Regions from separate parts of the Micromonospora sp. NPDC003776 genome, predicted to be linked through region 2. Evidence: predicted binding sites of a transcription regulator. Region 2 holds the regulator's gene; the other holds the start of a gene.
What was found. Region 2 encodes HspR, which represses chaperone genes until heat shock. Its sites were predicted from a motif close to TTGAGTNNNNNNNACTCAA; they were not measured.

Region 1: the regulator HspR is predicted to act here: its motif matches at 1,212-1,230, upstream of ACWEVO_RS25025 (ABC transporter).

What each region holds. Positions count from the first base shown of each region.
Region 1 is NZ_JBSGJR010000369.1:2,895-6,297, reverse strand. Features, by position in the region: gene dnaK (molecular chaperone DnaK) at 1-1,133, opposite strand, end outside; gene ACWEVO_RS25025 (ABC transporter) at 1,342-3,174, shown strand; gene ACWEVO_RS25020 (GTPase) at 3,192-3,403, shown strand, end outside.
Region 2 is NZ_JBSGJR010000188.1:7,339-10,741, forward strand. Features, by position in the region: gene ACWEVO_RS17195 (cation:proton antiporter) at 1-178, shown strand, start outside; gene ACWEVO_RS17200 (hypothetical protein) at 351-779, shown strand; gene ACWEVO_RS17205 (hypothetical protein) at 1,029-1,235, opposite strand; gene ACWEVO_RS17210 (heat shock protein transcriptional repressor HspR) at 1,428-1,868, opposite strand; gene dnaJ (molecular chaperone DnaJ) at 1,900-3,087, opposite strand; partial or broken gene grpE (nucleotide exchange factor GrpE) at 3,167-3,403, opposite strand, start outside.

The DNA of each region.
Region 1 (3,403 bases), on a different contig from region 2:
CCGCCCTTGGTCTCGATGCCCAGGCTCAGCGGGGTCACGTCGAGCAGCAGGACGTCCTTGACCTCGCCCTTGAGCACACCGGCCTGCAGGGCGGCGCCGACGGCGACGACCTCGTCCGGGTTGACGCCCTTGTTCGGGTCGCGCCCGGTGAGCTGCTTGACCAGGTCGGTCACGGCCGGCATCCGGGTCGAGCCGCCGACCAGGATGACGTGGTCGACGTCCGAGACCTTGATCCCGGCGTCCTTCACGGCCTGCTCGAACGGTCCCTTGCAGCGGTCCAGCAGGTCCTGCGTCATGCGCTGGAACTCGGCGCGGCTCAGGGTCACGTCGAGGTGCAGCGGGCCCGCCGAACCGGCGGTGATGTACGGCAGGTTGATGTTGGTGGTGGTGGCGGCGGAGAGCTCGATCTTGGCCTTCTCGGCCGCCTCCTTGAGCCGCTGCATGGCCATCTTGTCCTGGGACAGGTCGATGCCGTGCTCGCCGCGGAAGGTCTTCACCAGGTGGTCGATGATCCGCTGGTCCCAGTCGTCACCGCCGAGGTGGTTGTCACCGCTGGTGGACTTGACCTCGATGACGCCCTCGGCCAGCTCCAGCAGGGAGACGTCGAAGGTGCCACCACCGAGGTCGAAGACCAGGACGGTCTGCTCCTTGGAGCCCTTGTCCAGGCCGTACGCCAGGGCGGCCGCGGTCGGCTCGTTGACGATCCGCAGCACGTTGAAGCCGGCGATCTCACCGGCCTCCTTGGTGGCCTGGCGCTGGCCGTCGTTGAAGTAGGCGGGGACGGTGATCACCGCGTCGGTGATCTGCTCGCCCAGGTACGCCTCGGCGTCCCGCTTGAGCTTCATCAGCGTGCGGGCCGAGATCTCCTGCGGGGTGTACTTCTTGCCGTCGATGTCGACGGTCCAGTTGGTGCCGATCTCCCGCTTGACCGAGCGGATGGTCCGGTCGGGGTTGGTCACCGCCTGCCGCTTGGCGACCTCACCGACGAGCACCTCGCCGTTGCGGGCGAACGCGACGATCGAGGGGGTCGTCCGCGAGCCCTCAGCGTTGGCGATGACGGTGGGCTCACCGCCCTCGAGAACGCTGACGCAGGAGTTCGTCGTGCCGAGGTCGATGCCGACCGCACGTGCCATGTTCGCTTCCTCGCTTCGTAACGGTGAGCAGGTCAACGGGCCTGCCCGGCGGGTCGCCCGCAGCGACCGCACCACAAGTTGAGTGAACTTGACTCAATAGTGCCACGCCGTCGGCAAACCGCAAGTCGAGGTTGAGTCGACCCGACGCAACCTGACCGTTATTACCGTCCGGTTGTCTTACCTTGCATCGGTCGGGCACGCTTTAGCGGTGACGACGCATGGCGATCCCGCCACCCGTTCCGGCGCGCCCGCCGTCGCAGCCCGCACCGGACCCGCCTCCGGGGACGACCTGCCCAGCGCGGACGCTCTGCCCGCCGCGCTCGCCGGCCTGCGGGCCGCGATCGGGGCGGCGCGTTTCCCGCTGGCCCTGCCCTCCGCCGAGCCGGCCCGGCGGACCGCCGCCGGGCTGACCGACCAGCTCGACGACTACCTGCTGCCCCGGCTCGCCCGGCTCGACGCCCCGCTGCTGGTGGTCGTCGGAGGCTCCACCGGCGCCGGCAAGTCGACGCTGGTCAACAGCCTGGTCCAGGCCCGGGTGAGCGCCGCCGGGGTGCTCCGCCCGACCACCCGCTCCCCGGTCCTGGTCTGCAACCCCGCCGACTCGGCCTGGTTCCGCCAGGGCGAACTGCTGCCCGGCCTGACCCGCACCAACGAGCCGAGCGACCAGCCCGGCACCCTGCACCTGGTCACCGCCCCGGCGCTCCCGCCCGGGCTGGCCTTCCTCGACGCACCCGACATCGACTCGGTGGTCGACGCCAACCGGGCCCTCGCCGGGCAGCTGCTGGCCGCCGCCGACCTCTGGCTGTTCGTCACCACCGCCGCCCGGTACGCCGACGCCGTCCCCTGGGAGCTGCTGCGCAGCGCCCGGGCCCGGGGCACGGCGATCGCCATGGTCCTCGACCGGGTGCCCCCGGAGGCGGCCGACGAGATCGCCGCCCACCTGTCCGAGATGCTCGCCGCCCAGGACCTGGGCGCCGCGCCGCTCTTCGTGCTGCCGGAGACCTGGGTCGACGGGCAGGGGCTGCTCCCCGACAAGGTCACCGCACCGCTGAGCGCCTGGTTCGGCCGGCTGGCGGCGGACGCCGAGGCCCGCTCGGCCGTGGTCCGGCAGACCCTGGACGGCGCGATCGCCGCCGTGCACCCCACCGTGGACGCGCTCGCCGACGCCGCGGACGAGCAGGTGGCCGCCGCCGACGCGCTGGACGAGCGGGTCTGGGCCGCGTACCGGGGGGCGGAGCGGACGGTCGACCAGGGGCTGAAGGACGGCCGGCTGCTCCGCGGCGAGGTGCTGGCCCGCTGGCAGGAGTTCGTCGGCACCGGCGAGTTCTTCCGCACCCTGGAGGCCCGGATCGGCCGACTGCGCGACCGGATGGTCGCCGCGGTCACCGGCCGTCCCGCGCCCGCCGCCGAGCTGCGTACGGCCATCGAGTCCCAGCTCGTCACCCTGCTGCGCGGGGTGGCCACCGAGGCGGCGGAGAACGCGTACACCGGGTGGAAGGCGCACCCGGCCGGGGCGGCGCTGCTCGAACCGGAGTTCGCGCACGCCTCGGACGACTTCGGCGACCGCGCCGAACGGCTGGTCCGGGACTGGCAGCGCGGGGTGCTGGAGCTGGTCCGGGCCGAGGGCGGCGACCGCCGCTTCGTGGCCCGCACCGCGGCGTACGCGGTCAACGCCACCGGCTTGGCCGTCATGATCGCGGTCTTCGCCTCCACGGCCTTCATCCCGACCGGGCTGGAGGTCGCCACCGGCGCCGGCACCACGGTCGCCGCCCAGGCGGTGCTCCAGGCGATCTTCGGCGACCAGGCGGTACGGAACCTGGCCAACAAGGCCCGAACGGACCTGCTCGACCGGGTGAACACCCTGCTCGCCGAGGAAGCCGGGCGGTTCCTCGCCCGGAGCGACGCCGCCCGCCCGGCCAACGGGACCGGCGAGACGCTGCGCCGGGCCGCGGTCGAGGTGGAGAAGGCCCGGCACCGCAGCGGCCTGGCCGGCGGGGACGGGTCGGCGCTGCCCGCCGCCGAGCAGGGCGGTGACCGGTGAGCAACATCGTCGGCCGGATGCGCGAGGCGTTCCGGGGCGACCAGCGGGTGGACCCGGACGCGCTGATCGCCCGCCTCCAGGCGGTCCAGCGCTTCCTCGGCGCCACGGACGGCCTGGTACCGGACACCCAGCTGGTCCCCGCGCACACCGTGGTCGAACGGGCCGGGACCCGGCTCGCCCTCTCCGGGCACCACACGGTGGTGGCCCTGGCCGGGGCGACCGGCAGCGG
Region 2 (3,403 bases):
GGTCGCCGCCGCGTACCCGGTCGAACCGAGGCTGGCCGCGCTCGCCACGGCGTACGTGCTGATCACCGTGGTGACCGGGCCGATGCTGGCCCGACTGCCCGACATGCCCTGGTTTAAGCGCTGGTTGCGCCAGCGCGGCGCCGCCCGGCAGCGGGTGCCGGTGCAGGTGGGCGACTGACCGGTTCCGGGCCGGGTCGACCGTACGGTTGGCCCGGCCCGGCGAACGGTGGCCGAATTGATTCCTGGAGGGTCTACCGCTGACCTGCGCCACCGCGTTACCGTGTCGCCCCAGCAGCCAGGGTGTCCGCGGGTGGCCGGTGCCCCCGCCAGCGGGAGCGGAAGGTTGGCCGGTGAGCGTGCAAGGAGAGACGTTCCGCGGCTTCGCCAACCCCGTCGACCCGTCGCCGGCGGAGCTACGGGCGTGGGCGTACCAGCCGGACTCGGTGCCGCTGACCTCGATGCCGCCGGACTGGGACCTGCTCGTCGCCGGTGACCACCTGGTGCAGACGCTCTTCGAACTGGCCATGGACACGGCCTGCCCGGCCCGCCGGTTCGCCCTGCACTGCCTCTACATCTACGCCGCCGACGGGATCCGGACGAACTTCCGGGCCCACCCCAAGCGCCGCTTCCGCAAGCTGGTCGAGCAGGCCGAACGGGCCGGCGACGAGCTGATGCGCAACTGGGCGCACAACAGTCGGGTGCTGCTGGCCCGGCCGGACCTCTTCGTCTACCGCGACTGGTGCGAGGGCGGCCTGGTGCGGGAGAACCGCCGGCTCTAGTCGCTCGTCCTACCTGTTTTCGTTGGGGATGTGGCCCCGCCGTGCCCGGCTCCGGGCGGTCAGGCTTGATCCCTCCGCCGGTCACGGCGGGGCCACACCGCAGGGTCCGCGACCCGCCCGCCGGCTTCGTTGTGGGATCTGTGGTGTCCCGCCCTGGTCCCCCGCGCGGCATCGCCGCGTCCCGGCACGCCCAGCACGGCGAACGGGCCGGGACCCCCCGTGGGTCCCGGCCCGCACGTCGACGGATCGTCAGGTCGATCCGCCCTGCTTCTTGCGCCGCTCGTCGGCTCTGGCCCGGTCGATGCCGTGGTCCACCTGATCGAGGAAGCGCCCGTCCCTGATCTTGTCGGTGAAGCCACCTTTGGTGATCCGGTCGAATCGCTCGCGGACGTTCTCGGCCACCTTCTCCAGCCGGTCCTCCGCCTGTTGCCCCACCTTCTTGGCCGATTCCGCCATGGCTCCCCCTGCCAGTTCGGCGTCCGGATTGAGCTGGTTGGCCCTGATTCAGAGACTAACCGGCCCCGCCCGCCCCCACCGGCACTTTCCCCGAACCGCCCGTCGTCCGGTCCCCAAAATGAATCTTGGACAGTTGCCGCTCACGACGAGCGGCAACTGTCCAAGATTTCGAGCTGGGGCGAGCGCCCGGGGTCAGCGGCCGGGAGTGCGGCGGGGCCGCCACACGACCAGCGCGGTCGAGGTGCGGTTGGTGGGTACGAGGTCGCCGCGCGAGAAGCCGCCCAGCGACTCCAGCTCGGCGATCCGGCGGTACGCGGCGTCCAGCTCCGCCTCCAGCCGCGCCACCCGCTGCTGGGCCTCCTCCAGCAGCCGTTCCAGCCCGATGATCCGCTTGACCCCGGCCAGGTTGATGCCGTCGTCCTGGCTGAGTCGCTGCACCTCGCGGAGCAGCACCACGTCCCGGACGCTGTACCGGCGGCCACCGCCGGCCGCCCGGCCCGCCTGCACCAGGCCCAGCCGGTCGTACTGGCGCAGGGTCTGCGGGTGCATGCCCGCCATCCGCGCCGCGACCGAGATCATCAGTACCTTGGCCTCGTAGGCAGGGTCACCCGAGCCGACGAACTCCTCCGACATCCCCGCTCACCTCCGCTGCCTTCCGCCGGGGTCAACTGAATCGACGTACCCGCGCGTCGAGATGTTCCCGCGCGGCCGGCGGCGTCTGCTCCGCGAACGCCTCGAGCGCCGCCCGCGCCTCGTCCGACACCTTCGCCGGCACCACCACGTCGAGGGTGACCAGCAGGTCGCCGGCCCGCCCGTCCTTGCGTACGACGCCCTTGCCCCGGGCCCGCAGGACCCGACCGCTCGGGGTACCCGGCGGCACGCGCAGGGTCACCGTGCCGTCCAGGGTCGGCACCCGCAGGTCGGTGCCGAGCACCGCCTCCGCGTACGTGATCGGCACGGTCAGGGTCAGGTCGTCCCCGGTGCGCCCGAACAGCTCGTCCGGCCGGACCTTCACGTGGACGAACAGGTCACCCGCCGGGCCGCCCCGCTCGCCCGGTTCGCCCCGGCCGGCCAGCCGGATGCGCTGGCCGTCGGCCACCCCGGCGGGGAAGCGGACGTTGAGCGTCCGGGTCTTGGTCACCCCGCCGGTGCCGTGGCACTCGGGGCACTTCTCCTCGACGATCGTGCCGACGCCCTGGCAGTTGCGGCACGGCTCGGAGAAGCTGAAGGATCCCTGGTTGCGGGTGGTCACCCCGGCGCCGTGGCAGACCGGGCAGGCCACCGGCGAGGTGCCGGGCTTGGCCCCGTTGCCGTGGCAGGTGTCGCAGACCCCGGGGGCGCGCAGCGTCAGCGGGAGGGTCACCCCGCGTACGGCGTCCTCGAAGTCCAGCGCCACCTCGGCCTCGACGTCCCGGCCCTTCGCCGGACCCCGGGCGCGGGTCGGGCCACCGGCGCCGCCGCCGGTGAAGAGCGAGCTGAACAGGTCGCCCAAGCCACCGCCGGCGCCGCCGAACCGGGCCTCGCCGCCGGCCGCCCCGCCGAACAGGTCGGAGACGTCGAACGGCATGCCGCCCGGCTGGCCACCGCCACGGGCGTTGCGGCGGAACGCGCCGGAGCCGAAGAGCGACCGCATCTCGTCGTACTCGCGGCGCTTCTTCTCGTCGCCGAGCACGGCGTACGCCTCGGAGACGGCCTTGAACCGCTCCTCGGCCTTGGGGTCACCGGGGTTGTGATCCGGGTGCGACTCCCGGGCCAGCTTCCGGTACGACTTCTTGATCTCGTCCGAGGAGGCGGACTTCTCCACGCCCAGCACGGCGTAGTAGTCCTTCTCGATCCAGTCCTTGGAACTCACCGGTCCACCCCCTTCCACGGGACGAATCCCGGTCGTCCCGCCCGCCCGGTGGGGGCGGGCGGGACGTCACGGGTCGGCACTACTCCGGGTCGGCGACCGCGACCAGGGCGGGCCGCAGCAGCCGTTCGCCGAGCTGGTAACCCCGGCGCATGACCTGCACGCAGGTCGGTTCGGTCACGTCGGCGGAGGTCTGGTGGGCCACCGCCTCGTGCCGGGTCGGGTCGAACGGGTCGCCCTGCTCGCCGAACGGAGTCAGGCCGAACTTGCCCAGCGCGGCGGTGAGCTGCTCGGCCACCGAGCCGAACGGTCCCACCAG